2 regions of the Vibrio sp. B1FLJ16 genome follow, and region 2 is predicted to be linked to the other one. Evidence: predicted binding sites of a transcription regulator. Region 2 holds the regulator's gene; the other holds the start of a gene.

Region 1 (15,744 bases), 1.3 Mb from region 2:
GGCTTCTCTTTAATTTTTGGAGCCACATGAATGGACAATCAAGAGATTGGTCGAAATATTGTTCAGTTAAGAAAAAAACATGGATTGTCGCAACGAGAACTAGCCGAACGAGCTGGTATTACCCATAGTGCCATCTCATCTATAGAAAATGGCAAGGTAAGCCCTTCGGTTAGCTCATTGCAAAAAATTGTGAACGTATTTTCTTTATCTCTATCAGAGTTTTTCATTTTTGAACAAACTCGGAACGACGAAGTAAAAGTTGTCGTGACACCAGAAGAACTGGTCGAAATGGGCAGTGAAACGGTGTCGATGAAGCTGGTAACAAACGGCACTAAAGATCAGGTAATCGGATTCTTGATCGAAGAATATGCACCACACGGAACCACAGGTTCTGCTGAAATTAAGCATGAAGGTGAAGAAATTGGCACAGTATTAGAGGGTGAAATTACTCTGGAATACAAAGGCCGTTCTTTTATCATCAAACAAGGTGAGTCGTACGTTATTGATACGACGCAGCCACACAGATTTACGAATCACACAGACAAGGCTTGTCGAATGATAAGTGCGCATACGCCAACCACTTTCTAAGTGGTGCTTGCCTTGTGTGACAACAAGGAGAGCGTATGAAAACTCAAGAGCAATGGATTGAACTTAAAAACAGTCTGAACATCGAAAACAGAGCGTATATCAACGGCGAATACAGTTCTGCGCTTAGTGGCGAAACTATTCCTGTTGTTAACCCGGCAACGGACGAAATTTTTACCGAAATTGCACGTTGTCAAAGTGAAGATGTCGATCTTGCTGTGTCATACGCTCGTAAAGTATTCCAGTCAGGTCAGTGGAGCGAAAGCAGCCCTGCGCACCGTAAAGCAGTGCTAAAGCAATTTGCTGATCTGATTGACGAAAACCGTGAAGAGTTAGCTCTGCTTGAAACTCTTGATACCGGTAAGCCTATCTCTCACAGCTTCTCAACCGATATTCCTGGCGCGGCAAACTCATTGCGCTGGTACGCAGAAGCTATCGATAAAGTGTACGGCGAAGTTGCCCCGACAGAAAAAGACGTTCACGCATTTGTTTCACATCAAGCTATTGGTGTTGTGGCAGCTGTGGTTCCTTGGAACTTCCCGCTTTGGCTAGCTTGCTGGAAACTAGGTCCTGCACTTGCAGCTGGTAACAGCGTTATTCTTAAACCTTCAGAAAAATCTTCTCTCACTGCGATCTTCCTGGGTCAACTTGCTGAGCAAGCTGGTTTGCCAAAAGGCGTATTCCAAGTCATTACAGGCTTTGGTCATGAAGCAGGTGATGCGTTAGCAACTCATAATGACGTTGATTGTATAGCTTTCACTGGTTCTACACGTATCGCTGGCCAGTTAATGATTCGCTCTGGTGAAAGTAACCTTAAACGCGTATTTGCAGAAGCGGGTGGTAAAAACGCTAACATCGTATTTGAAGATTGCGACGATTTAGACCGCGCAGCGGTTGAAACGGCAGCCGGTTGTTTCTATAACCAAGGTGAAGTGTGTGTGGCGGCAACACGTTTACTTGTCCACGAAAGTATTAAAGATCAGTTTATTGAAAAAGTGATTGAGGCAGCTAAAGCCTTTGCACCAAAAGACCCAATGGACCCAAGTTCTTCAATGGGCGCTCTTATTGACCAAGACCACAAATCGAAAGTGTTGGAATACATTACGTTAGGCCAGGCAGAAGGTGCAGTATTGCGCTGCGGTGGCAATGTTGAAGGTCAAGGTGCTTTTGTTGAGCCAACCATTCTGGATAACGTAGACAATCAGTTCCGCGTTGCTCAAGAGGAAATTTTTGGTCCGGTATTATGTGTGATTCCATTTAAGGATGAAGCGCAAGCTATCGAAATTGCCAACGACTCAAAGTACGGCCTGGGCGCTGCACTTTGGAGTAGCAACATTAACCGCGTTCATCGCGTCGCTAAACGCCTGCAAGCTGGTTCAGTATGGGTGAACAACTATAACGAAGGTGACATGACAGTCCCATTTGGTGGATTCAAGATGAGTGGCAACGGTCGAGATAAATCTCTGCACGCCATTGAAAAATTCGCTGAAACCAAAACTACTTGGATTCGCCTACATCCATAAAATTGCTGACGATTAATAAAGGAATATCACTATGAACAAGCATACGGATTCGTTCTACGCTAACTCTGTGCCAAACATGCCAGACTACCCACAACTTCAAGACAACATTGAGTGTGATGTGTGTGTCGTCGGCGCTGGCTTCTCTGGTCTTTCTTCTGCACTACATCTGGCAGAAAAAGGATTTAAAGTCGTCGTGTTAGAAAGTGCAAAAGTAGGTTTTGGAGCAACTGGTCGTAACGGTGGCCAGATCGTTAATAGTTACAGCCGAGATGTTGACGTTATTGAAAGCCGTTACGACCAACACCAGGCAAAAGCACTTTGTGACATGATTTTTGAAGGTGGCGATATTATCCGTGGCCTGGTTGATAAATACGACATCGAGTGTGACTTAAAGCAAGGTGGCTTGTTTACGGCTCTGAATAAAAAGCAACTTAAAGGCCTGGAAGAACATAAGAAAAACTGGGAGCGCTACGGCAACGATCAGTTAACTCTTTTGGATGCAAACGAAGTTGAAAAAGCTGTTGGTACTAAAGTGTATACCGGTGGTTTGCTGGATATGCGTGGCGGACACATTCATCCGCTTAAACTTGCCTTGGGTGAAGCTGCAGCATTTATTTCGCTAGGTGGTCAAATATTCGAACAGTCTGCAGTTGTATCAATTGAAAAGGGTGTTAACCCTGTAGTGAAAACTGCGAAAGGCAATGTTAAGAGTAAATACGTTGTATTGGCAGGTAATGCATATCTTGGCGGTTTGGCACCAAATATCAGCAACAAAGCGATTCCTTGCGGCACTCAAGTTATTGCTACTGAACCACTGAATGAAGAGCAGCTAAAGCAAGTTTTGACCAGTGACTACTGTGTAGAAGATTGTAACTACCTGCTAGATTACTTCCGTTTAACGGCAGATAAACGAATGCTCTTTGGAGGCGGCGTAGTTTACGGTGCGCGCGACCCAGAAAACGTCGAAGCCTTAATCCGTCCTAAGCTGGAAAAAGTTTTCCCTCAATTAAAAGGCATTAAGATAGATTACGCGTGGACAGGTAACTTCCTGCTTACTTACTCACGCATGCCCCAGTTCGGCTCTTTTGCTGACAACATCTACTACCTGCAAGGTTACAGTGGCCATGGTGTTACCTGTACGCACCTGGCTGGTAAGTTACTGGCAGAAGCATTAACCGGACATGCTGAACGATTTGATGCGTTCGCAGCATTAAAACACTATTCATTCCCTGGTGGCCGTCACTTCCAAATTCCATTTACTGCAATGGGTGCGGCATACTACAACCTACGTGACAAACTGGCGATTTAAGAGATAAGGAATATCCAATGAGCAAAGTAGTTAAATTTGCAGCCCTTCAGCTAACTAAGAGCTGGGATCTGGAAGATAATCTAGAAAAAGCAAAAAAGACGATTCGTGAAGCGGCACAAAACGGAGCGAATGTGATTCTTCCTCAGGAACTCTTCGCAGCACCTTACTTCTGTAAAAAGCAAGAAGCAAAATATTTTGAACTGGCAGAAGAGACAGAAAATTGCCGCCTGATCAAAGAGATGAGTGCATTGGCGAAAGAGTTGGGTGTAGTTATTCCAGTCAGCTATTTTGAAAAAGCGGGCAATACGTTTTTTAACTCGCTAGTCATGATTGATGCAGACGGTACAGTACTGGATAACTACCGTAAGTCGCACATTCCTGATGGTCCGGGTTACAGTGAGAAGTACTACTTCAGCCCTGGTGATACCGGCTTTAAAGTATGGCAAACCAAATTTGGTAAGTTTGGCGCTGGTATCTGTTGGGATCAATGGTTCCCTGAGCTTGCTCGAAGCCTTGCTCTACATGGTGCAGAAGCGATCTTCTATCCGACAGCAATCGGTTCTGAGCCACAAGATCCAACACTGGACTCTCGTGATCACTGGCAACGCACAATGCAAGGTCACTCGGCAGCAAACCTAGTGCCGGTAATCGCTTCAAACCGTGTAGGCACTGAAGTGGATGACGGCATTGAAACGACGTTCTACGGCTCTTCATTCATCACTGACCACACAGGTGCAAAAATTGCTGAAGCACCACGTGAAGGTGAGACGATCATTTACGCAGAAATTGACTTAGAAGCAACGGCGAAAGCTCGTCATGCTTGGGGTCTGTTCCGTGACCGTCGTCCAGAGCTTTATACAAGTGTTGGTAAGTTAGCTGTTTAAAGAGGCGTTACTATGAAGTTATCTACAACACCAGTACAAGATGGCTTCTATTTTCCGGCTGAATTTCAGCCGGTAAGTGAAGTCTGGCTAGCTTGGCCTGAACGACGTGATAACTGGCGTGATGGTGCGATTCCAGCACAAGAAACGTTCGCCAGAATCGCAAATGCAATAGTCGACGTGACCAAAGTAAGTGTCGCTGTTTCTTCACAGAACTTTGATCGCGCGCGTCAGTTACTGCATTCAGAAGTTAGATTGGTGGAAATTCCGTTTAACGATGCATGGATGCGCGATATCGGTCCGACGGTTCTTGTTAATAAGGCCGGTGAACGCCGTGGTATTAGCTGGCAGTTCAATGCTTGGGGTGGAGAATACAACGGCCTTTATGATAACTGGCAGCAAGACGATTTAGTCGCAGGATCAGTTTGTGACATTATCGGCATTGACTACTACCGAGCGCCTTTCGTGCTTGAGGGTGGTGCGATTCATACTGACGGAGAAGGGACACTGTACACGACAGAAGAGTGTCTTCTGAGCCCTGGTCGTAACCCGCACCTTAGCCAAGCACAAATTGAAGAACAATTGAAAGAATATCTCGGCATCGAAAAAGTCATTTGGGTACCAAATGGTTTATTCAATGACGAAACCGATGGTCACGTGGATAACTTACTTCACGTGATTGCACCGGGCAAAGTCGTGTTGAGCTGGACTGACGATCCAAGTGATCCACAGTATGAGCTTTCACGACAAGCTGAAAAAGTGCTGAAGTCACAGAAAGATGCGAAGGGACGAGACATCGAGATTGTACGTTTACCTTTGCCAGGACCGCTGCACTACAGTGAAGTTGAGGCTAATGGCGTTGAAGCTAGCGCAGGAATGAACCGACATGCCGGCGAGCGACTCAGCGCATCATATGCAAACTTTCTAATTGTTAACGATCACGTGTTTTTACCAATGCTGGATGACGAAACGGATTCGTTAGCGGTAGATATTTTGCAAAACGCGATGCCGGAACATCAAATCATTGCTATACCGTCAAGAGAAGTGCTGCTTGGCGGGGGGAACATCCACTGTATAACGCAGCAGATCCCAGCTTAAAAAGCGAATGCATCGCCACCAATTCCTCTTTCTTCGTATTGTAGAGAAATGTGGCGCTGCAAAGCGGTTAAAAGGAATAACCATGGAACAGATAAAAAACAAAAGCCTTCTTTCGTTCATGGCAGCGAGTGAAGCGCAGGGTACTGCAGTAACGAACCCAGCCACTGGCGAGGTTCTTGGTTATGCGCCAGTAACGACAGAAAACGATATTCTTGACGGTATTGAGCGCGCAAGTGTTGCGCAAAAAGAGTGGGCAGCGCTACCAGCAAAAACACGTTCTGGCTTGCTTAACCGTTGGTACCAACTTCTATTAGAAAATAAAGAAGACCTTGGTCGTCTGATGACTTTAGAGCAAGGTAAACCATTAGCAGAGGCTCAGGGTGAAGTACTTTACGGTGCCAGCTTTATTGAATGGTTTGCCGAAGAAGCTAAACGCACTTACGGTGATACCATTCCTGCGCCGAGCGCAGACAAACGTATTGTCACCATCAAGCAACCAATTGGCGTTGCATGTGCAATCACGCCATGGAATTTCCCAATCGCGATGATCACACGTAAAGCGGGTCCTGCATTAGCTGCTGGCTGTAGTTTTATTGTGAAACCATCTGAAGCAACGCCGTTTTCTGCCTTTGCAGTGGCGGAGCTCGCTTACCAGGCAGGAATCCCTCGCGATGTGCTGCAAGTGGTGCTTGGTGAAAGCTCACGTCAGGTAGGTGGCATTTTTACTTCACATCCACTGATTCGTAAGTTGTCTTTCACTGGTTCTACTCAAGTGGGTAGTGTGCTGATGCAGCAAAGTGCGGGTGACATCAAACGTACGTCGATGGAACTGGGTGGCAACGCACCGTTTATTGTATTTGACGACGCTGATATCGATGCGGCGGTGACAGGCGCTATCGCTTCTAAATTCCGTAACGCAGGCCAAACATGTGTCTGTGCTAACCGCTTTTATGTACACAGCAAAGTGTATGACGAGTTTGTTGCCAAGTTTGATGTGGCTGTTCAACAGCTTAAAGTTGGTAATGGCTTAGAAGAGGGCGTGAATATTGGCCCTGTGATCAGCGAATCTGCAAAGCAAGGCATTCAAGCGCTTATTGACGGCGCTATCGAGCAAGGTGCTAAGCCAGTGTCTGAGCTAAAAGAACTGGATGGCCTTTTCATGCAGCCTGTGGTGCTAAAAGACGTCACTCACGACATGAAGATTGTCTCTGAGGAGATCTTCGGCCCTGTTGCGCCAGTTATCCGCTTTGATAATGACGAACAGCTTATCGAAATGGCCAACGATACTATCTACGGCCTTGCATCTTACTTCTACAGCCAAAACATTCACCGCGTATGGAAGATTGCAGAAGCGCTGGAATACGGCATGGTGGGTATCAACGAAGGCTTAATCTCTACTGAAGTGGCTCCTTTTGGCGGTGTTAAACAGTCCGGTATCGGACGTGAAGGTGCGAAACAAGGTATTGATGAGTACATGGACGTGAAATACCTCTGCTTTGGTGGCAACTAATTAAGGATAAAACAATGACAAACAAACAACTACAAGAAAGAAGAAGCCAAGTAATTGCTCAAGGCATGGGCGCTCTGTACCCACTTTACGTTGAGAAAGCAGAAAATGCGCACGTATGGGATATCGAAGGTAACAAATACATCGACTTCGCAGCTGGCATTGCGGTAACCAACACTGGTCACTCTAACAAACGCATCACCGAAGCAGTAAAAGCTCAGTTGGATAATTTCTCTCACACCTGTGCGATGGTTACACCTTATGCATCATTTGTTGAACTGGCTGAAAAGCTGACAGAACTTGCACCCGGTGAAACTAAGAAGAAAGCAATCTTCCTGACGACAGGTGCAGAAGCGGTAGAAAACGCAGTAAAAGTGGCGCGCGCTCATACAGGTCGCAGCGGCGTGATTGCATTTAAAGGCGGTTTCCACGGCCGTACCAACATGACAATGGGCCTAACGGGTAAAGTTGCGCCATACAAAGCAGGCTTTGGTCCGTTCCCGAACGAAATTTACCATGCACCTTACCCAAATGCGTTCCACGGCATCAGCGTTGAGCAAAGCTTACAAGCGATTGACGATCTGTTTGCCTGTGATATCGAACCGTCACGTGTTGCAGCGATTATCTTCGAACCGGTACAAGGTGAGGGTGGTTTCTACAAGGCGCCTGAAGCATTTGCACAAGGTTTGCGTCAGCTGTGTGATAAGCACGGTATCATGTTGATTGCAGATGAGATCCAGACTGGCTTTGCTCGTACGGGTAAAATGTTTGCGACAGAGTACCTGGGTATCGAACCAGATCTAATGACAATGGCAAAAGGCATTGCTGGTGGTTTCCCAATCTCAGCAGTTGTTGGTAAAGCACATGTGATGGATTCTGCACTACCAGGTGGTTTAGGCGGTACTTACGCTGGCTCTCCACTTGGCTGTGTTGCAGGACTTGAAGTACTTAAAATCATCGAAGAAGAAGATTTGTGTGCGAAAGCGATGGGTATTGGCGAAGTCGTTAATGCACGTATGACGACGCTGCAAAAATCAGTGCCTGCTATCGGTGAAATACGTACTACAGGTGCAATGATGGCGATTGAGTTTACTGATCCTCAATCAGGTCAACCACTACAAGACATGACAAAAGCGGTTATTTCTAAAGCGCAAGAAAACGGTCTTATCTTGCTTTCATGTGGTGTAAAAGCGAACGTTGTACGTCTGCTTCCGCCTCTGACTATTGAGCCTGAAGTGCTGAGCGAAGGTTTGGACAAGCTTGAAAAAATCATTCTTGAATTGGCGTAATATTTAAACGTAACAAAGTACTAGAATTTAAAAGGGGAAGTGACCGGTTGGTCACTTCCCCTTTTTAGTGTTACTTATATACCCAAGTGACTTCAAAATGCAGGATTCAGAGCGTTGTCACTGATTCAAGTTCAAGGAAAACGACGCCGTGGAATAGCGAGCTCTTTCCAAGTTGTTTAACGACGAAATTGTGTCAGTGACACGCTCCCGAAGGGCGAGTTGCCTTGGCTTACATACTTTGTTAACGATTTTTGATTTAGAACCACTAGATCATCAAATCGTTGCCTCGTCTGTAAGCCAAGGCATTCTCGCTGAACCGAGCATCTTGAGGTTACTTGGGTATAGATATTTTATTTATTGAAGAACTTCATCATAAGTTGTGGCAGTAGTGAAACCAGGATCATACTCAACATTAACCCATATTGAAGTAGTGTGAAGCTTTCGCCGAGCAACAATAGGCCAGACAAGATACCCGCAATTGGGTTAATAATGTTGCCAAACGTAAAGTCGACCACAGACATTCTCTGCAGAAGCCATACATACATGGTGTAACTTAAGGCGGTATTAAATAAGATTACCCAAAGTAGTCCTAACGTATTGTTCAGGGAAATGTTTTTGAGTGTACTGAGATAGGGCTCCGGATTTAGGGTTGCCATCACACCAGAAACAACGGTCAAAATTACCCCACCAATAATGAGTTGCCAGGTAAGCACCGTCCACCAATGCATTCGTGCTCCCATTAATTTAGTCACACTGCTACCAATAACAATACACATAATTGCAGCAAACATCGCAAGCAAACCAACTGGATTTAGTGTAATTGTCTGTGGGTTAAACAAGAGCCAAGCGAGGGCGATCAAAGCAACACCTCTAAATACCTGCATTGTACCTGGCTTTCGCTTGTAAACTGCCCAGTGATATAGCATTGCGAATACGGGTATTGAAATCATACCAACGCCAGCAATGGCGGCTGGGAGCGTTAGCGCCATGACAAAGACGAGGCAAAAGAACATTGCGATGTTTATCGTGCCTAAAACAAACAGAGGTTTCCACTCGTGCTTTTGCGGTAATGTTGGTTTTAGTGCGAGCAATAGAAGGCCTGCCGGGAGTGCTCGTATTGCACCCAGGAGAATAGGAGGCCAGTCCGGAACCGTAAACTGGGTTACGGCATAAGTTGTACCCCAGAAAAATGCAGGGATCATCGCGAGCAAAATGTTCATATTAAATATCTTTACGTTAAGATAATTAATTGTAAAGATACGCCTAAGGTTACTTTTTGTAAAGTATCTTTATGTTAAAGTAATTCTGCAGTTAAGGTTGCTTTGGAGAAAATGACATATGGACGCAATAGACAGAGTAGTTGAACAGTGGTTTAAGGAAAAGCCTGAGCTTGACACTCAGCCGATGGCAATTATGGGGCGGCTGATGAGAATTGCTAAATACATGGAAACACGCGTCGCTGAGCTTCATAAGCAGTATGACCTTAAAATGGGTGAGTTTGATGTGCTGGCTACCTTACGCCGGTCAGGGGCTCCGTATCGTTTAACACCGTCAGCATTAATTGATTCAATGATGCTGACTTCAGGTGCGATGACCAATCGTTTGGATAAACTGGAGAAGAAAGGCTTAATCTCCAGAGAACACAGTAAAGAAGATAGACGCAGTGTTACTGTTGAGTTGACTTCTGATGGTTTGCAGCTCATTGATAATCTGATTCTGGAGCATGTTGAAGTTCAGCACGGTTTCATCCGAGGCTTATCTGATGAAGAAAAGGTACAGGTTAATAAGGCGCTAAAGACTTTATTACCGCAATTTGAGTAGCAAACAGAGGGTACGTCTGTGACAAGCAAAGAACTAGAGCAATACCTAAATATGTTTATGTGCGCTGAGAGTGACTTTCCGTTTGGCCCGGACGCCTTGGTTTTTAAAATCAAGGGCAAAATGTTTGCGATCCTTGCGCAGCGTGACGGGCGTGAGTATGTCAGTGTGAAGGTGGAACCTGAAGACGGTGAGGTACTGACTTCTCAGTTTACGGATATCATACCCGGCTATCATCTCAACAAGAAACATTGGGTTACCGTGTATTTTAATGGTGACGTAGAGGATGGGCTGATCCAGGACTTGTGTGAACGATCGTACGAGCTTGTCATTGCTAAGATGAGCAAAGCGCAACGGGCGTCACTTGGTTTTCAATAGTGTTCTATGAAAAACTCGCACCTTTATTAACTTAGGACTATATAACAAATAGTAAGTTAAAAAAGGGGGGGAGTGTCATGCGCGCACTATCTGATTGGCTTAAAGCCTATGGTGAAAGTCATCAAAACCCAATTAATCGTAAAATTCACACCATTGCCGTACCAGGCATTTACCTTTCAGTGGTTGGGCTTATCTGGTCGATCCCTTCTCTGACTATTGGCGACATCCATATTAACTGGGTGTGGTTGGCAGTTATTCCTGTGTGGATATTTTATTTCCGGCTCTCTTTAAGCGTTTTCATGATGATGTTGGGCTACACGTTAGCGTGTATTGGTCTGATTTGGGCGATGGAAGTTTTGCAGTTGCCAGTCCTTTATATCTCATTAGTTCTCTTTGGTGTGCTCTGGATGCTGCAATTCATTGGTCACAAGATCGAAGGTACGAAACCCTCATTTTATGAAGATTTACAATTTCTCCTTATTGGTCCGATTTGGGTATTCAGAAAGCAGTAAGCTTCTGGGACACCGAGTTCGATCTGCAACCTTTGACTCTTAGCACTATGATTAAAGTAACTCAGATTCTTTAAACTAAGTTGTCATACTCTTTGTAACGAATTGAGGGCGGGAGGTATCACATGTACAACCGCGAACACAAATACGTTTATTGGAGAGAGGAGCGTAAAAAAGGTAAATGGCATTACATTTTCAAATCATTCTTGATGATTTGTAGTGCTTTGCTGCTTGGAAAAGTTATTGGCCTGTTTGTTTTTGATGAACTTGATTCCCTTCGAAGCATTACAGAGCAGTTGCCTGCTGATCTGTTCATTATGATGCTGGTGGGTATTCCTATTAGTGTGATCGGTTGGTACCACGAAGAGTCAAAGTTTTTCAGGGCGTTAAGGCGAAAAGACAAGCAACTCAAGAGACAGCGAAACCGCTCTGACCAAAGCCGATAGCTTACCTGGAACTATGGGGTTACATCAGGCATCCGAATACAGTTTATCCAACTGATTTTGATATTTCTGTTCCAGAGCGTCGTTTCCGGCGGCACGCTCTAATTCAACCATAAGTTGTAGTGACGGTTTTTTAATGCCATAAGTTTGGTTAAATCGCATCAGACGAATTCTTGCTTCAGTATAATTACCGGAATCAATTTCAAGCTTAGCGAGTTGAAGGATCGATTTTGGTCTGTGAGGGTCATGGTCAATAGCGCGTGTGAAGTAATGCTTCGCTTTGTCTTTATCGTTTGACTTTAACGCACAAAATGCTGCGTTTTCGTAACTTGCAGGGATCAGGTAGTAATAGGGTTGTTCTATCGCTTTAGTGAACATCTGGTCCGCTTTTTCAAACTGGCCGCGCTTACATAAAAAGGTGCCGTAGTTATTCAGTACGTTGCCGTTTTTGGTGTGTTGGCGTAATGAGCGTTTGTACATCTCCTCCGCTTTTGAGTCTTCGCCGACCTTTTCGTAGTAATGTGCCATGGAAAGCTGCGCGCGGTAATAACTTGGTGCGTGGCTAAGCGCTTGTTGCAGATTGTCGTGTGCACGGATGTTACTTCCGCCTTCGAGGTAACCAAGACCAAGTGCAATACGAGATTCTGCCATTGCGATAGGATCAGCTTTAACGACTGGGCCACCATCTTTTTTCACCGTCACACAGCCTGCCAGTGAAAACTGAACCATCAATAGAAGTGTACCGAGCTTAACCGTTTTCATTTCTCATCCCTACATACCTGAGTCTCACCGCATGATATGAAATACGTGACAAAAGCCTATTGATGAAAAATTACTATGCGATCAGGTTTGCAATCTGGCAGGAAAAAGCCGCCGGATGGCGGCTTAGTTCACATAGTCAGCCAAAATCAAATATAAGGAAGACTATAAGTCTTTGATTATTAGCAGTTCAATTAAGTTAACTTTATATTTAATCGTCTTTAGTAAAGGCGTCTTCACTGAAATGATCGAGATCGTACGGTGTTTGTTGGTAAACACAGTAGTTTAGCCAGTTGGCAAATAGCAGATGCCCGTGACTCCGCCAGCTCGCGATTGGGGTATTATCCGGGTTATTGTTCGGATAGTAGTTAACCGGGATAGCAGGCTCCATTCCTTCACCTAAATCGCGAATGTATTCGTTATGCAAAGTGTGAGAATCATACTCAGGATGGCCAGTAACAAAGACGTTACGCTTGTCTTTGGTTGTTGCCAGGTATACACCGGCGACATCAGAGGTCGCTAAGATATCCAGATCCGTATGTTCTTCCAGGTAGTGAGGTGAAAAGTCAGCATAACGTGAATGAGGTGCCAGAAACGTGTCGTCAAAGCCGCGTAATATTGGATGATACTGGTTATGGATCTCATGATGATAAACACCAGAGAGCTTTTCTTTACGCGTTTTCTTAGGTAAATCGTAAAGTAATTTCAAACCAGCCTGAGCAGCCCAACATACATACAGGGTAGAGGTCACATGGTCTTTAGCCCACTCCATGATGGTCTTTAGGTGATCCCAATACAGCACATCTTCAAATTGCACTAGACCTAATGGTGCACCCGTGATGATCAAACCATCAAAGTTTCTGCCTTTGACCATTTCAAACTGACGGTAGAAGTTATCGAGGTGCTCGGTTGGCGTATTCTTGCTCGGGCGATCATCAATTCTTAGTAGTTCTACATTGACTTGAAGAGGGCTGTTAGAGAGTAAACGCAGAAACTGAGTTTCGGTTTCTATCTTCTTCGGCATTAGATTCAGGATCAGTACTCGTAACGGACGTATTTCCTGACTTGCCGCTCTGGTTTCACTCATCACGAAGATGTTTTCTGTTCTGAGTATGTCAGATGCAGGTAATTGATCTGGAATTCGGATTGGCACGACTATCTCTCCCTAGTTTTAGTCTTCTAGACGTCTATACATCTAAAGCTAACTCAATTTGAATTAGATGTCGATACGGAATGTGACTTTCAACAAGTTTAATCCTTAAGCATTAGAGTGAACAACATAACGTGTTTAGCGAGTTATCAGCGAATGGGCAATATGACCATATAAATGTGATTTAAGCTTTATTTTTGATGAGAGATGATTGAAACGACAGAGACATCATTTGATGGAAAATATGCGATCACGCTAATATAGATAGGTGGATAAGTAGGCAGTTATGCGATACACAAGAAAATTTTCCGTCTCCTTGTTACATGGAGTATTTGTAGCTGGAGATTAGTTGTCAATGGAGGACACTATGTTCGGTATTTTTAAGCGAAAAACGGATATTCAGAGCATCGCTCACCAAGTACCCAGCATACTGCTGAGTATGTTTGGCGATAAAAGCACTTATGCCCCAGAGGAAGTTGACATCGCACTGCAACAACTTGGTTACGATAAAGAGAAAGATATTCACCACCATCACTATGCTTATGGAATGTTTGTGAATGAATCAAGTTATCAACAGCTAGGTTTGACGGATGAACTGGGCAACTACAGCCATTTCCAGCGCGAAGTGGGTAAGATGCTACTTAACACCCCAGAGCCTATCGACATGCACATCTACTTTGCCATTTCACAGCAATATCAAAAGAGCTGTAGCAAGACTCTTCACTAAACTTCAAGACGCCGTGACAATGGTTTGTCACGGTGTTTTACTGTCAATCCAGTACAATAACCCACCCATTCCAGACGAAATCTTTGCTAAAGCTCTTAATTGTGCGATTAGTGGAGTTATCTTACGTCAAGTTCATAAAAGTAATTAGATAATTTACTCTAAACAGTGCTAACGTGCGCATCATCTTTATCGCCTACACAAATTTTGGCTGACCCCATTCCGCTGTGCGTGCTGTGTAGTGTGTCGGAGATTTTTGAAATACCAGCGCTTTAACTTTTGCCAAAAGCGCAATCAATGATAAAGGTGTATGCAATTATCATTGATTTTTAATTACTTATAGATGGGCACATCTGACAATACTGTTATGAAAAAACAAAAAGAGCTTAAATTTCAGGCTCAATTCCTATTACCAAGGTATTGGGGAACTTTACTTTTAATTGGGGTGATGTACTTACTAAGCCTTCTTCCTTTCAGGGTTCAACTGTTCTTAGGGCGTAATATCGGTCGTTTGGCGATGCGTTTAATGAAAAAGCGTCAGGTTACGATAAGACGCAACCTTGAGCTCTGTTTTCCATCTATGGATGCAAGCGAGCGAGAAGCGATTGCAAAATCCAATATAGATAACTCAGGAATTGCACTGTTTGAGACAGCGATGGCTTGGTTCTGGTCAGACAGAAGAGTCAATAAACATGTGACGATAAAAGGGATGGAGCACGTCGAAGCGTTAGAAAAAGATGGTAAGGGTGTGTTGATGCTAGCCGTTCATTCCATGAACTTAGAGCTGGGTGCGCGTGCTTTTGGTATCAAAAAATCCGGAATGGGGGTTTACCGACCTAACAACAATCCGTGTTTTGATTACTTTCAGTATAAGGGACGCTCTCGTTCTAATCGTACGTTGATCGGCCGAAAAGATGTAAGAAGAATGCTCGATGCTCTAAATTCAGGGGAGAGAGTCTGGTATGCACCCGATCATGATTACGGAACCAGACGCTCCACCTTCGCTCCTTTCTTTGCGGTTAAAAATGCGTGCACCACAACCGGAACAAGCTTGCTGGTGGATGAAACGGATTGTGCAATAGTCCCATTTACCATGGTGAGAGGGGAAGATGGGCACTACACGCTAACTATAAGGAAGCCAGTAGAAGGGTTCCCGAAAGGAGAACCTAACCGTGCAGCGATTTTTACCAATAGAATTATTGAAGAGTCCATTATGGCGAGCCCTAGCCAATATATGTGGTTACATCGCCGCTTTAAGACAAGACCTGAAGGTGAAGAGTGTTTGTACAAGTCACCGTTACGTCCGGTTATGGTATAGAAACGTTTCGTTTTGACATGTGATTCCGACGGTGTTTAGGCGGACTCACAATATGGAAAGTGACAAACACTTTCGATGAGAACTGTTGAAGTTCATGTAAAAAGAGCAGCTTAACGCTGCTCTTTATTATTTTGATATTAGTTATTACAAGTAACGACTTCTTAAATGGTCTTGGAAGTACTGCGCATTGAGTGTCTCCCCAGTTGCTTGCTTCACCAATTCATCTGTTGTTAGCAAACTACCTTTGCTCCATATGTTGTCTGATAGCCAGTTAAAAATAGGCGTAAGATCACCGCTTTGAATAGCGGCGTCAACGTCTACTGTTTTCTTCATTGCAGACATAAACTGAGCGGCATACATAGCGCCTAACGTGTAGCTAGGGAAGTAACCAAATGCGCCATCTGTCCAGTGGATATCCTGCATACAGCCATTTTTAAAGTTATCTTTGGTCGA
Region 2 (15,744 bases):
GGTATGCGTAACACCGGATAATCCTCATCGTTTATGAACTGAAAGGCTGAGCAACCGCTCAGCCTTTCTTATATTCATCAGATTGAAGAGCAATTGACTAGTCAGTTAATCCGGTTTAAACGACGAATTCACCAATAATGCAGAATAATTAACCACAAAAATCCTCTACTGAGTATTATATTAGTTTTTTAGTGTAATTTATTCCTACTATTCCACTTCATGCTTATTATTTATATACTACTCGCCCTGCCGAGAGCGCATAACTCAAATCAAACTGCTCCGGCTAAGATGGTAAAACCATCTCTAGGTGATAAACGGCTTTAAGGTGACAGGACCAACTTTGTTGGTACTACTTATACATAAAAAACTCAAACGCCATAAAGAGCGCAGCTGAAAGTATAAGTAGCTTGTTTACAAGTTTATTGACCATTTGGATTGAAGACATGTCATTACCACACGTAATCTTAACTGTTCTTAGCACACGCGATGCAACCGGTTACGATATCACAAAAGAATTCTCAGCTAGCATCGGTTACTTCTGGAAAGCAAGTCACCAGCAAGTTTACCGCGAACTTAACAAAATGGCTGAGAAAGAACTGGTTACTTGCGTACTGGAGCCTCAAGAGGGTAAACCGGATCGTAAGGTATACTCCATCACAGATGCCGGGCGTAGTGCACTAGGTGAATGGTTTGACCAACCAACGGCACACCCAACAGTTCGTGATGAGTTCTCCGCAAAACTAATGGCTTGCGCGGTGCAACCTGCTGCACCTTTCCGTGAGCAACTGTCTGAACTGGTTGAAGAGTCACGCAAACTGGTTTCACACTACAAAGAAATTGAAGCGGCATACTACGCTACGCCGTCGACTCTGGATAAACAAGCACGTCTGGAACGCCTGACGCTACGCCGCAACCTACTATTGCGCGAAACGTGGATTACCTGGGCAGAAGAAGTGCTGACTGAACTTGAAGTTATCGGCTAAAAAGTTTCAGTTTATTCATACAATATATCGAAAAAAGGCTTGCCAGATGGCAAGCCTTTTTAATATCTGTTCGACTTAGACGGCAATCTGAGGTCGCACGCCTAGTGTGTGGCATAATGCGTAAGTCATCTCAGCACGGTTTAGTGTGTAGAAGTGGAAGTCTTTCACCCCTTCACGGCTCAGTACACGAACCATATCAATCGCCTGACTCGCGCCTACTAACTGACGAGTAACCGGATCATCATCCAGGCCCTCAAATTGTCGGCTCATCCAGCCCGGAACTTTAACGTTGTTCTGCGCGGCAAAGCGGGATGCCTGCTTAAAATTAGACACAGGTAAAATGCCCGGTACGATTTCCACATCGATACCGGCTGCAACACAGCGGTCACGGAAACGCAGGTAAGACTCGACATCGAAGAAGAACTGGGTGATCGCCCGGCTTGCACCTGCATCAACCTTGCGCTTCAGGTTAAGTAAATCAGCCTGTGCGCTTTTCGCTTCAGGGTGAACTTCAGGGAAAGCCGCTACCGAGATATCAAAATCATGACGCGATTTAAGTAACTCGACCAGATCAGAGGCATACATGTCAGGAGCACCACCGCCAGGAGGAATGTCACCACGCAGTGCAACGATATTTTCTATACCGTTGTTCCAGTAGTCATCCGCAATCTCAATTAACTCGTCGCGAGTCGCATCAATACAGGTTAAGTGCGGTGCCGCAACTAAGCCTGTTTCTGCTTTGATTTCTTTGATGATGGAGTGTGTTCTGTCACGCTCACCCGAGTTCGCGCCGTATGTCACAGAAACAAACTTAGGTTGAAGTGTTTTCAGACGGTGCACAGAGTTCCACAGTGTCTCTTCCATTTTTTCGCTGCTTGGCGGAAAAAACTCAAACGAAACATTAATGTTATCTGACAGCTCAGCGATATTCTGGTTTAAGGCATCAATGTGGCCTGCGTGCGTGTAACCCATCTTACTCTCCCTGTGGCAACCGCCACCAAATCAAATTTCGCGAATCGACGTTTAGACGTCTATATGTCTACAGAATGAATTGAATACGATTTAATGTCAACCTTGTGATTATGAATTTTTTTCAAGTTAATAATGAGGATAACTCAAGTTGATATCCGGTTCATATTTACCCGCTAGACATCTGATGAAATACAGGCTTCAAAACTAAGTATGGCACTGAGAGAGGAATAAAAAACCCCGGATGGATACCGGGGTTTTGGAAGTTCCTGAGACTTTTAAAACAGCCCCGCTAGGCGGTTAAGATCAGATTGAATTGCACCTGCCGTGACTTCCCGCCCTGCACCCGGGCCACGGATCACTAGCGGATTATCCCTGTACCACTTGCTTTCAATAGCAAAGATATTGTCACATGGTAGCAGGTTAGCCAGCGCATCCTCCCGCGACAACGCTTCGATACCGACGGTCGCTTTGCCATCTTTTTCCAAACGGGCCACATAGCGAAGTACTTGATCGTTTCTCTGAGCTTTGTTTAAGCGATTTGCAAGGTTTGGCTGAGCAAGTCTGCATTATCGAAAAACTCATCCAAACTCAGATCACGCAGCTCTTCAGGCACCAATGATTCTACTTTTATACTTTCCGGTTCGATATCGAGACCAGACTCACGAGCCAGAATCACCAGTTTACGCATCACATCCGAACCATCGAGGTCAGATCGGGGGTCAGGCTCGGTTAAGCCTTGTTGCCAGGCTAAATCAACCAACTCGCTAAATGGTACTGATCCATCAAACTGCTGGAACAGCCACGAAAGCGTGCCGGAAAATACCCCCGAAAGTGCGACGATTTCATCACCACTCTCACGCAGGTCGCGGACGGTATGGTTAATTGGTAATCCCGCGCCTACTGTTGCATTGTAAAGCCAGTGACGACCAATCTTTGCAAAAGCATCCTGAACCTGATGGTAGTATTCGCTGTCCGCCGAGCCTGCCACTTTGTTCGCAGAGATTAAGTGGATGCCCTGCTGAGCAATATCAACGTAACTGCTTGCCAGCTCTTTACTTGCGGTAACATCAAGGACAACGGCCTCGTCGTATTCCTGAAGAGCGCCAAGACGGGTCAGCCAGGCACCGTCATTCTCAGTACTTTCATCATTGAATCGCGTGGAAACGCTGTTTGCATCAATGCCCTGCTCATCAAACCAGTACTTCTGACTATCAACCACGGCGACCAAATCGAAACTCATGCCATGACGCTTTTCAAGCTCACTTTTCTGTGTAGCAAACAGATTTAGCCAGCTCGACCCGATGTTGCCTTTACCACATAATGCAACCGCTACGCGTTTTTGTGCCTGAAAAAGCTGGCTGTGAATGGTTTGAACCAGTTCCTCGGTATTGGTGCGACGCAATACCGCCACCAGACTCAAGCCCGACTCGGTTTCAGATATAAACTCTACCGGCAAATGTTTTAGTTTTTGCTGGAAACCAAAGCAGTGATTAGCATTAGTGGTCACACCCGCACCTACGGCGGCTAACAAAGAATACCCCTCTGCCAGAGTAATATCCGCCTCTGACAAAGATGCCTGCAGATACTTGAGTGCACCACCGGCGATCTCTGCCGTGTACGCCAGTCGTAGTATGTGTTGTTCAGACTGCACCTCAAATGCGAGCGGCTCCAACTGAGCACGTTTAAGAGATTCGAGCACATCAGTCTGAGTTTTTTCAAAATCATGTCCGTGTGCAAACGAAAGCTCTACCAGCAAGACCTCATCAAGCGACGTGATGATTTTCGCTCCGCGACCAGATGCCAGTACACGTTCAATACGAGTCGAACCTGACTCTGGCTGGTAACTGCACTTGAGGCTCAGATCCATTGCACTTTGAGCCACTGGCTGAAGCGTTCGGCTGTGCAAGACAGGAGCCGCCAGGCGGGCAAGTTCACTGGCTTCATCCAAACGTAAAAGCGGTAATAGACACGCATCAGAGACTAAACGCGGATCGGCACTGTAAACACCGGCCACATCACTCCAGATAGTCACTGTACTGACCTCAGCAAGCGCACCAATTACCGTCGCAGAATAGTCTGAACCATTACGGCCAAGCAGAACAGTCTCACCTTGCTCGTTCTGTGCCATGAAACCTGTGATGATCACTCGCTTGTGGCTATGCTGCGCGAGTGTTTCTTTAAGAAGCGGGTACGAACGAGCACGGTCGACTTCAGGCTGAGTGCCGGCTTCCGCACGTAAGAATGTACGAGCGTCTTGCGCGACGGCCGGGATATCCTGCTGGCTCAGTAATGCCGCCAGTAAACGTGAAGACCATACCTCTCCGTGGCCTAATACCGCCGCTTTTTGCGCGTCGGTCAGAGGGGAAGTTAGCTCAGCCAATGTACTGAACTCGTCATTCAACGAAGCAAGCAGTTGTTCCTGAACTTCACCTTCTAGCAGGTCTTCAATCAGACTGCTTTGAAACAGTCGCAAGTTATGCAGAGCTTCATGGGCAATCCGGCCATCTTTGTCTAAGCCTTCCAGAAACTCAATTAAGTGGTTAGTCGTTTTACCTGCTGCCGATACCACTACCAAATCATTTTCTTTAGAGTACTCTTTGAGAATACCCGCTACACGTAAGTAGCACTCCGGGTTTGCCAGGCTGCTACCGCCAAACTTATGTAGCTGACGTAGTACAGTCATCAGTACTCTCCTATTGCTGTGCAGATTTGGTAAAGGCTTGTTCAAGGTCAGCGATCAGATCTTGCGCATCTTCCAGTCCGACAGAAAGGCGCAGCAATTGCTGAGAGACGCCAGCTTCTGCCAACGCTTCCTCACCCATCGCACGGTGTGTCATTGATGCTGGGTGACATATCAGGCTCTCTACCCCACCAAGTGACTCAGCAAGAGAGAATAACTGCAGCTCTTTAACAAACGCTTTGAGCTGCTCAATTGAGCCGCCAAACTCAAAACTCAGCATTGAACCAAAACCAGATTGCTGCTTCTTAGCAATCTCATGTCCCGGGTGTTCTGGCAGACTCGGATGATAAATTTTTGCTACTAAAGACTGTTTCTTCAGGTAAGCCAGCACTTGCTGGGAGCTCTCTTCATGCACTCGCATACGTGCGCCTAAAGTACGGATACCTCTTAGCGTCATGTAGCTATCAAATGGTGTGCCTGTCGCACCAATGCAGTTGCCCCACCACGCCAGCTCTTCTGCATGCTCTTGTGTTTTGGTGATCACCACCCCACCAATCACATCTGAGTGACCATTGATGTATTTTGTCGTGGAGTGAATAACGAAGTCGGCCCCAAGGTCTAAAGGCTTTTGGTACACAGGTGTCAAAAAAGTATTGTCTACCGCGACTAAGGCACCAATTTGTTTTGCTTTTTCACATACTGCAGCAATATCCACCACACGAACCAGAGGGTTCGAGGGGGTTTCTAACAAAATCAGTTTTGGCTTTTGCGCCAATGCGGCATCAAGTGCCTGCTCGTCAGATTGATCAACAAACAGTACCCTGAAATCGCCTTTGTTAGAGCGGGTGTTGAACAGACGGTAAGTACCGCCGTAGCAATCATGTGGCGCTACAATCAGGTCATCAGGACCAATAAACGCAGAAACCCACAAGTTCAGTGCTGACGTACCGCAGTTAGTGACCACAGCCCCTTTACCTGACTCTAACTCAGACAGAGCACTTTCCAACAACCCTCGGTTCGGATTACCTGAACGGGTGTAATCGTACTTTGGAACTTCCCCAAATGCAGGAAAGCCGTAATTTGTTGAAAGGTAGATAGGTGGTACGACAGCATGATATTGAGTATCAGATTCTATGCCAGTGCGTACAGCAATGGTCGCGGGCTTGCGGGTGCTCATGGGTGTATCCTTTCACAAGTGGTGACTTCTAAATAGGAATGCGCTATACCTGAACTATCAGATTCAATGAATTGCACATTTCCCTCACTATTCTTGTCACTTTACTCGTCTATTTTTGAGACGTCAACACTTCTAGACGTCTATATGTCTTTGCTTATGGCAGTAAATGCAGCTAAAATCAGCAACTCAATTATTTTTAACCCATTACAAATATGAAGGTACGCAATGGCTGACTGGAATGGCGAATACATTAGCCCGTATGCTGAGCATGGAAAGAAAAGCGAACAAGTAAAAAAAATCACTGTATCTATCCCGCTGAAAGTTTTAAAAGTGCTAACTGATGAGCGTACTCGTCGTCAGATCAACAACTTACGCCACGCAACCAATAGCGAACTGCTATGCGAAGCATTCCTGCACGCGTATACAGGCCAGCCGCTTCCAACGGATGAAGACCTTCGTAAAGATCGCCCAGATGATATCCCGACAGAAGCGAAAGCGCTGATGACGGAAATGGGTATCGAATTTGAGTCATTTGACGAAGAGTAATTAGCGTCAAAACGAATCTAACGAATGGTGATTCAGATTCTGGGACCAAAATGACATAAAAAAATGGGACGCCATCGCGTCCCATTTTTTGTACATGTTTTACAACAGCTAATTACTCAGCCATATTGATCACGCAGACATATAGTTTTCCGGCATTTCAATACGAGCAACACCTGAGTCAACAGCAGCTTGAGCGACCGCTTTTGCAACACGTGGCAGCAGACGGGCATCCATTGGTTTAGGAATGATGTAGTCAGAGCCAAACTCCAGCTTATCTACACCTGCCGCTTTCAATACCGCTTCCGGCACTGGCTCTTTAGCCAACTGACGAATAGCGTCAACCGCCGCCAGTTTCATTTCATCATTGATTTCACTTGCCCGGACATCAAGCGCACCACGGAAAATGAATGGGAAACAAAGCACGTTGTTAACCTGGTTCGGGTAATCACTACGTCCGGTACCCATAATAAGATCATCACGCACTTCATGAGCAAGCTCTGGCTTGATTTCAGGGTCCGGGTTTGAACACGCAAAAACAATTGGTTTGTCTGCCATTAACTTCAGAGCTTCGGCTGGTAAAAGATTCGGACCAGAAACACCAAGGAACAGATCCGCACCTTCAATCACGTCCTCTAAAGTACGCTTATCAGTGTTGTTCGCAAACAACTGTTTGTACTCGTTTAGATCGTCACGACGCGTATGAATTACGCCTTTACGATCCAGCATATAAATCTTTTCACGCATTGCACCACACTTGATCAGCAGTTCCATACAAGCAACCGCTGCAGCCCCGGCACCCAGACACACAATAACCGACTCTTCGAGTTTCTTACCTTGCAGCTCGATGGCATTGAGCATACCTGCAGCCGTAACGATAGCTGTACCGTGCTGGTCATCATGGAAGACAGGAACGTCACAGCGCTCAATAAGACGCTTTTCAATTTCAAAACAGTCCGGTGCCTTGATATCTTCAAGGTTGATGCCACCGAATGTATCAGCAATGCTCGCTACGGTATTAACGAACTCATCAATAGTGCGGTGCTTTACTTCAATATCAATTGAATCCAGGCCTGCAAAACGCTTAAACAGTAACGCTTTACCTTCCATAACTGGTTTAGAAGCAAGAGGACCAAGGTTACCCAGACCAAGAATAGCAGTACCGTTAGAAATCACGGCAACCATGTTACCTTTCGCGGTGTACTTATAGACATTATCAGGATTTTGCGCGATTTCACGTACAGGTTCGGCAACGCCAGGGCTGTATGCTAATGCAAGGTCACCTGCGGTTTCCGCTGGCTTAGTTAACTCAACAGCTATTTTACCCGGGGTTGGGTAAGCATGGTAATCAAGAGCTTGTTGACGCTTTTCTTCTTCCGGAGTTACTGCTTGGCTGTTCTCTTCAGACATGGGGGTCTCTTTTTTTATTTTATAGGTAAGGGGGAATAAATTCTAAATGATAGAAATCAATCTTCATAGATAAGAATGCGAGCAATATCCTTAAAATGAATGACAATAAAAGAGATTAGACCAGATAAACAGGAAAAGCACCTAACTTTTAAGTCAGGTGCACTACTCTAGGGATTGGTGAGGACTTCTAACTGATTGGGAGCTAGAGATTATTCGTCGTCATCTTCATCAACATACTGTGATTGCAGATAGTTGGCGATGCCGGACATTTCGATCAGACCCAGCTGAGTTTCCAGCCAGTCGACATGCTCTTCTTCATCTTGAAGAATATCTTGAAACAAATCACGGGAAACATAATCGCGAATATCTTCCGAATAAGCGATTGCGTCTTTGAGATCTGGGATAGCAGCCATTTCCAATTTGAGATCGCATTCGAGCATTTCTTTGGTATCTTCGCCGATCATCAGTTTGCCTAGATCTTGCAGGTTAGGTAAACCTTCTAAAAACAGAATACGTTCGATTAAATGATCAGCGTGGTTCATTTCATCAATAGACTCGTGATACTCCTTATCGGCGAGGTGCTTTAAGCCCCAGTCCTTGTACATACGAGCATGAAGAAAATATTGATTAATAGCGACGAGCTCGTTACCGAGTACTTTGTTGAGATGTTGTATTATGATTGGATCGCCTTTCATGGAAAAGCCCCTCCTCTTTTTAGGCTTCATTTAAATGTAGAAGCAAATGAGAAGGTGTCAAAAGGCGCAACTACCTTCACCGTATCATTACGGTGGTTAGCAGGCTTGTTTTAGTTCAGTGTAATGCTCAGCTAAAATTTCTTTGGCTTGTCTGATGCATTTACCACACTGGCTGCCCAGTGCCGTACATCGCTTTATCCCTCTTATATCCGTTATGCCTTCATCCATCGCTAACTTTCTAATTTTCTTGTCAGAAACACTATGACAAAGACACACAAACATACTCTGAAACCCAATAGAAATAACCCGAGGAGAATAATATAAACAAGAATAGTTCTTGTTACCAGTCGTATTGTGCATTCAACTCAGAACATTTAGTTATATAGATTTTTATATGGCAGGTAAGGATCAAGCACTTAGGGAAGGAGGGTTAACTGGGAAATTTTTTAGCAAATAAGAGTCTGTTTTAACAAATAAAAAATACGAGGATTACTTATCGGCTTATAACCAAATAAGAATTTAGAAATGAAAAAAGGGAAGCCAAAGCCTCCCTTTTTCTTGCTTGCGTTTTCTTCAAAGTGAAGAAAAGTGCAAGATTTCGCTTAATTCGTTATGAATTAGTCGAAGATCTTAGCAACAACACCAGCACCTACTGTACGGCCACCTTCACGGATCGCGAAACGTAGACCTTCGTCCATTGCGATTGGTGCGATTAGCTCAACAGTCATCTGTACGTTGTCACCAGGCATTACCATTTCTACGCCGTCTGGTAGAGTGATGTCACCAGTTACGTCAGTTGTACGGAAGTAGAACTGTGGACGGTAGCCTTTGAAGAATGGAGTGTGACGACCACCTTCATCTTTAGACAGTACGTATACTTCTGATTCAAACTTAGTGTGTGGAGTGATTGAACCTGGCTTAGCTAGTACTTGACCACGTTCTACTTCGTCACGCTTAGTACCACGTAGAAGTGCACCAACGTTCTCACCCGCACGACCTTCGTCTAGAAGCTTACGGAACATTTCAACACCAGTACATGTAGTAGTAGTAGTGTCTTTGATACCTACGATAGCAACTTCGTCACCTACGTTTAGGATACCACGTTCGATACGACCAGTTACTACTGTACCACGGCCTTGGATCGAGAATACGTCTTCGATAGGCATTAGGAACGGTAGATCGATTGCACGCTCTGGCTCTGGGATGTATGAATCTAGCGCTTCAGCTAGTTCAACGATTTTCGCTTCCCACTGCTCTTCGCCGTTTAGTGCGCCTAGTGCAGAACCTTGGATAACTGGTAGGTCATCACCTGGGAAGTCGTACTCAGAAAGAAGTTCACGAACTTCCATTTCTACTAGTTCTAGTAGCTCTTCATCGTCAACCATGTCACATTTGTTCATGAATACGATGATGTATGGGATACCAACCTGACGGCCTAGTAGGATGTGCTCACGAGTTTGTGGCATTGGGCCATCTGTTGCAGCAACAACTAGGATACCACCGTCCATCTGTGCAGCACCAGTGATCATGTTTTTAACATAGTCAGCGTGTCCTGGGCAGTCTACGTGTGCGTAGTGACGGCTTGGAGTGTCGTACTCTACGTGAGACGTTGCGATTGTGATACCACGCTCACGCTCTTCTGGAGCGTTATCGATAGATGCGAAGTCACGAGCAGCACCGCCGTACACTTTTGCAAGAGTAGTACAGATAGCAGCAGTTAGAGTTGTTTTACCGTGGTCAACGTGGCCGATAGTACCAACGTTTACGTGCGGTTTTACACGTTCAAATTTTTCTTTAGACACAATCGTGTTCCTTCCTAGTTATGATTCGCCGTGATCATTATTGACCTACGACGCGCCAGATACGTTATTTTATGCGCCAACGCTCGTTAGCGCAATATTTGGACGGCTTGATCTGACAAAAAAGTCATAAACTTTTTGTCGCTCAGTCGTCAATTAGTAACCACGCTCTGCAATGATTGCATCTGCAAAGTTCTTAGGCACTTCAGCGTACTCATGGAACTCCATAGAGTAAGACGCACGGCCTTGAGTTGCAGAACGTAGGTCAGTTGCGTAACCAAACATCTCAGATAGTGGGACTTGCGCACGGATGATCTTAAGACCAGCTACGCCTTCGTCCATACCTTCGATAATGCCGCGACGACGGTTTAGGTCACCAACAACGTCACCCATCCAATCTTCCGGAGTGGTTACTTCGACATTCATCATTGGTTCTAGAATCACAGGTTGCGCTTCTAGTGCACCTTTCTTGAATGCCATTGAGCCAGCGATCTTGAACGCCATCTCACTAGAGTCTACATCGTGGTACGAACCATCAAATAGTGTAGCTTTAATATCCAGAACAGGATAACCCGCCAGAACACCACTATTCATTTGCTCTTCGATACCTTTCGATACCGAACTGATGTATTCCTTAGGAACCACACCACCCACGATTTCGTCTACGAATACGAAACCTTCACCAGGCTCTGAAGGTTCAAGCTTAATCCACACATGACCGTATTGACCACGACCACCTGACTGACGAACAAACTTGCCTTCCACTTCCGCTTTACCACGAATGGTTTCACGGTAAGCAACCTGAGGTTTACCAACGTTACAATCAACGCTGAATTCACGCTTCATACGGTCTACGATGATGTCCAGGTGAAGCTCACCCATACCTGAGATCAGAGTCTGACCTGTCTCGTCGTCCGTTTCCACGCGGAACGATGGGTCTTCCGCAGCCAGTTTACCCAGCGCGATACCCATTTTCTCTTGGTCTGCCTTAGAACGAGGTTCTACGGCAATCTGAATAACCGGTTCAGGGAACTCCATGCGCTCCAGAATCACCTTGTGGTTCTGGTCACACAGTGTGTCACCTGTGGTTACGTCTTTCAGACCGATTGCAGCGGCGATATCACCAGCGCGAACTTCTTTTACTTCTTCACGCTTGTTTGCATGCATCTGAACAATACGACCAAAACGCTCTTTCTTCTCTTTGACAGAGTTGTAGACACCATCACCTGAGTTTACTACACCTGAGTAAACACGCATGAAAGTAAGCGTCCCCACAAATGGGTCAGTCGCGATCTTAAACGCTAGCGCAGAGAACGGTTCGTTGTCGTCAGCGTGACGCTCAACTTCATTCTCTTTCTCATCGATACCTTTAATAGCCGGTACATCAACTGGCGATGGTAAGAAGTCGATTACTGCATCCAGTACCGCCTGAACACCTTTGTTCTTGAACGCACTACCACAAGTGGCAAGTACGATTTCGTTATTTAGTGTGCGAGTACGTAGCGCTTGTTTGATCTCAGCTTCAGTCAGTTCACCTTCTTCAAGGTACTTATCCATTAGCTCTTCAGTCGCTTCAGCAGCCGACTCAACCATATGGTTGCGCCACTCTTCAGCAAGCTCGATCATGTCAGCCGGAATGTCTTCGTATGTAAACGACATGCCTTGGTCGGCTTCATTCCAGTTGATCATTTTCATCTTGATAAGGTCGATAACACCTCTGAAGTTCTCTTCTGCACCAACGTTTAGCTGGATTGGAACAGGATTCGCACCAAGACGATTTTTAATTTGGTCCACAACGCGTAGGAAGTCTGCGCCTGCACGGTCCATCTTGTTTACAAACACCATACGCGGAACATGGTATTTGTCTGCTTGACGCCATACAGTTTCAGACTGAGGTTCAACACCAGATGAGCCACAGAACACAACTACAGCACCATCAAGTACACGAAGAGAACGTTCAACTTCGATAGTAAAGTCAACGTGTCCAGGAGTATCAATGATGTTCACGCGATGTTCAGGGAACTGTGCTTCCATACCGCGCCAGAAAGTAGTCGTCGCAGCTGAAGTGATAGTGATACCACGTTCCTGCTCCTGCTCCATCCAGTCCATGGTTGCTGCACCATCGTGAACTTCACCGATTTTATGAGACAGACCAGTGTAGAACAGAATACGCTCTGTAGTGGTTGTTTTACCTGCATCTACGTGAGCACAGATACCGATATTACGGTAGTGCTCAATAGGAGTTTTGCGAGCCACGATTGAATCCTCTTAACTTAGAGATAGGGACTATTGCTATAGCTAAAATGCTGTCCTCTAGATATAGCAATAGTTCCTAGCATAGGCATAGGAACTAAAGAAGTGCTGCAAGGAACCTTGCAGCACTGAAAAGGTATTACCAGCGGTAATGAGCAAACGCTTTGTTCGCTTCTGCCATACGGTGAACGTCTTCACGTTTCTTAACAGCAGTACCTTTGTTCTCAGACGCGTCTAGCATTTCAGCAGCTAGGCGTTGAGCCATAGATTTTTCACCACGCTTGCGCGCAGCTTCAACCAACCAACGCATAGCAAGCGCGTTACGGCGAACCGGACGAACTTCTACAGGAACTTGGTAAGTTGAACCACCAACACGGCGAGATTTAACTTCTACCGCAGGGCGTACGTTTTCAAGAGCTTCTTCAAAAATAGCTAAGTGGTCTTTACCAGACTTTTCAGCCATAGCATCTAGTGCAGTGTAAACGATTTTCTCTGCAGTAGATTTTTTACCGTCAACCATTAGGATGTTAACGAATTTTGCCAGCAATTCAGATTTGAATTTTGGATCTGGAAGGATCTTACGCTGACCAATGACGCGACGACGTGGCATGGATTTTCTCCGTTGTCTTCTTCAGGTTTTATCCAAAACTTTTCAGTTTTTTCAAAAAATTAAAAATAATTTAGTGTTTGGCCTTACTTAACGGAATCCATTAAGACTTAGGACGCTTCACACCGTACTTAGAACGACCTTGTTTACGGTCATTTACGCCAGCACAGTCTAGTGCGCCGCGAACAGTGTGGTAACGTACACCCGGAAGGTCTTTAACACGACCACCACGGATTAGAACAACTGAGTGCTCTTGAAGGTTGTGACCTTCACCACCGATGTACGAAGTAACTTCGAAACCGTTTGTCAGACGTACACGACAAACTTTACGAAGTGCTGAGTTAGGTTTTTTAGGTGTAGTAGTGTAAACACGAGTACATACACCACGTTTTTGTGGGCACGCTTCTAGTGCAGGCACGTTGCTTTTAACAACTTGCTTTGCACGAGGCTTACGTACCAACTGGTTAATAGTTGCCATTAACTAGCTCCTGATTTACTTGAAAGTAAGCTTTGTGAAAAATCTATCCCAAACTACCGTTGGCAGTTAGGGACGCAAAATTCTATGCAGCAGTGAGAGGTGTGTCAAGAAATATACGGATCTTTTTTGTCCAATTAGAGTAATTCGTCCGTAAAGCGTTATCGACAGGAAATGAGGTTCAATCCCAGGTCAGGGATTTCTCTTGGTTTGCAGTTAATTGAACGAAGCCCTGGTAATTAACGACTGTAACAGACGGGCTGATTCGATTTACCATACCACGAGCCTGAATGTCGCTCTCTAGCACATATACGTTGCTGTGTTTAACCTTGCTGAACGCTTGATGCTGCGGATTTGCAGCGTACACGGCATCTTCAATGAGTAAGAGGTCATCTTGCTCACTACACAATGCTAAGGCATCTTCTAAGGCGGAGACGGTTTTGATGATATGTAACATAACGTCCTCAGAATGACAGGAGTTTGCCTGCTTGCTGCAGTTTCTCTTTCACTTGCTCAAGCGTTAATGCCTGAGCATCAATAACCAGGTCAGCTTTTGCTAGCCCCCGCTGTGCCAGTGAATAAGAACAAACGAACACTTTCTCGATATCATACAAATCAAACAGTTTGAGCATGGGTGCGTAATCTTTGCTTAGAATGGCACTTGGGTCTTGCCCCAGCAAAAGCTGGTAGACGCCGTCTCCGGTAAAGATCACGCTTATATCTTCGCAATAGGCGGAAGCAGCCAGCAGAGCATCAACGCCCTCGCGTCCGGAAGATTGCCCATGAGGCGCGCTGCGAAATAGATAGGTTAACTGACTCAAAACTGCACCACTCTGTCCTGGACTAACATCGCTTCGGCTAAACTGCCTAATCCTGCCTGAGAAAACCCCTGCGCCAAGTTGTTTTGAATTAACCCGTGCTGGTTAGCTTCGTCTTCACTGATAATCCCCCGTCGCAGCGCTGCTGCCACACAGGTCTCAAGGCGCACGTTATGTTCTTCTGCTAAGTTTTGCCATGCTTTATTGAGATCGAACTCATCGTTTGCAGGGACACTCAGCGCACTGCCGTTCGTCACACCATCTTGATAAAAGAACACACTGACTAAGGTGTGCCCCTGTTCAACGACGGCCTTGGCAAACTGATAGGCACTGCGAGCAGACTGGCTCCCGTATACCGAACCATTAACAACTAACGTGTAGGTTAATCCACTCACGCCTATTCATCCTCAGTTTTACGCTGACGGATATATAGGTAGACGGTGTGTTTAGAGATATTCAGACGATCAGCTACGCGGTTAATCGCGTCTTTGATATCAAAAATACCTTTATCGTACAGCTCCATGACGATCTGACGGTTTTTGGTATTATTCGATACAGATTTATCTGCGTTAATCTCTTCTATCGTACGCTCGACGGTTTGATCCACCAGCTCTTCAACGTCACTGGCAAAATTCACTGATGAAGCGGCTTCTTTCGCTTCTTGTGTTGGCATAAAAGACTGTAATACTTGTGAGAATGGCGCATCAAGGTTGACGTTAACACAAAGCAGGCCAATCACGCGGTTCTCACCGTTACGGATAGCGACCGTGATTGACTTCATTAACACGCCGCCTTTTGCACGTGTGAAGTACGAACGTGAGAAGTTACGCTCAGATCCCTCAATGTCTTTAAGCATCTTCAGTGCTAAGTCAGTGATAGGTGAACCAACCTGTCGGCCGGTATTTTCACCATTGGCAATTTTAATCGCAGAGGTATTCAGATCTTCCAGAGAATGAAGAACGATTTCACAGAACGGACCAATCAAGCTGGCAATACCGTCAACGACCGCTTCGTATGATCTCAAGATGATTTTATCGTGCTCGGTAAACGGCATCACGTGAACGGATTCCATTTCGAGCAGCATCTCTGCATTTAATGTTTCTGTAGTTGTCATAAGCCTTCGAGCGAAAAATCAACAAATTGGTGTAAGTTTATCAGAAAATTTGAAAATCAACCTAGCAAACTCTCCAACTAGTGACATGGAACAAAAAAGGCTCGTTAAACGAGCCTTTTTTCAATAAGTTAGCTTAATCCTTTCAGATTACTCTGCTTTGTCATTCTCTACTTTTAACAGCTCAACTTCGAATACCAGCGTTGAGTTAGCAGGAATGC

Evidence for each region. Region 2 encodes MetJ, which represses methionine synthesis genes. Its sites were predicted from a motif close to TTAGACNTNTANANGTCTAA; they were not measured.
Region 1: the regulator MetJ is predicted to act here: its motif matches at 13,279-13,298, upstream of metA (homoserine O-succinyltransferase).

The regions. Positions count from the first base shown of each region.
Region 1 covers NZ_HG992749.1:1,420,332-1,436,075, forward strand. The annotation lists partial or broken gene KHN79_RS06450 (gamma-glutamyl-gamma-aminobutyrate hydrolase family protein) at 1-128, shown strand, start outside; gene puuR (HTH-type transcriptional regulator PuuR) at 31-588, shown strand; gene KHN79_RS06460 (aldehyde dehydrogenase) at 624-2,108, shown strand; gene KHN79_RS06465 (FAD-binding oxidoreductase) at 2,140-3,417, shown strand; gene aguB (N-carbamoylputrescine amidase) at 3,435-4,301, shown strand; gene aguA (agmatine deiminase) at 4,314-5,396, shown strand; gene KHN79_RS06480 (NAD-dependent succinate-semialdehyde dehydrogenase) at 5,479-6,906, shown strand; gene gabT (4-aminobutyrate--2-oxoglutarate transaminase) at 6,921-8,192, shown strand; gene KHN79_RS06490 (EamA family transporter) at 8,543-9,412, opposite strand; gene KHN79_RS06495 (MarR family transcriptional regulator) at 9,531-10,013, shown strand; gene KHN79_RS06500 (MmcQ/YjbR family DNA-binding protein) at 10,032-10,388, shown strand; gene KHN79_RS06505 (Mpo1-like protein) at 10,466-10,900, shown strand; gene KHN79_RS06510 (hypothetical protein) at 11,023-11,343, shown strand; gene pilW (type IV pilus biogenesis/stability protein PilW) at 11,368-12,102, opposite strand; gene metA (homoserine O-succinyltransferase) at 12,311-13,252, opposite strand; gene KHN79_RS06525 (hypothetical protein) at 13,617-13,976, shown strand; gene KHN79_RS06530 (LpxL/LpxP family Kdo(2)-lipid IV(A) lauroyl/palmitoleoyl acyltransferase) at 14,341-15,291, shown strand; gene KHN79_RS06535 (carboxypeptidase M32) at 15,436-15,744, opposite strand, start outside.
Region 2 covers NZ_HG992749.1:2,757,808-2,773,551, forward strand. The annotation lists gene ppc (phosphoenolpyruvate carboxylase) at 1-21, shown strand, start outside; gene KHN79_RS12570 (PadR family transcriptional regulator) at 444-983, shown strand; gene metF (methylenetetrahydrofolate reductase) at 1,059-1,955, opposite strand; partial or broken gene KHN79_RS12580 (bifunctional aspartate kinase/homoserine dehydrogenase II) at 2,231-4,638, opposite strand; gene KHN79_RS12585 (O-succinylhomoserine (thiol)-lyase) at 4,649-5,812, opposite strand; gene metJ (met regulon transcriptional regulator MetJ) at 6,038-6,358, shown strand; gene KHN79_RS12595 (malic enzyme-like NAD(P)-binding protein) at 6,488-7,765, opposite strand; gene bfr (bacterioferritin) at 7,975-8,460, opposite strand; gene KHN79_RS12605 ((2Fe-2S)-binding protein) at 8,557-8,742, opposite strand; gene tuf (elongation factor Tu) at 9,078-10,262, opposite strand; gene fusA (elongation factor G) at 10,416-12,515, opposite strand; gene rpsG (30S ribosomal protein S7) at 12,652-13,122, opposite strand; gene rpsL (30S ribosomal protein S12) at 13,223-13,597, opposite strand; gene tusB (sulfurtransferase complex subunit TusB) at 13,776-14,051, opposite strand; gene tusC (sulfurtransferase complex subunit TusC) at 14,059-14,415, opposite strand; gene tusD (sulfurtransferase complex subunit TusD) at 14,412-14,807, opposite strand; gene KHN79_RS12645 (transcriptional regulator) at 14,810-15,526, opposite strand; gene fkpA (FKBP-type peptidyl-prolyl cis-trans isomerase) at 15,674-15,744, opposite strand, start outside.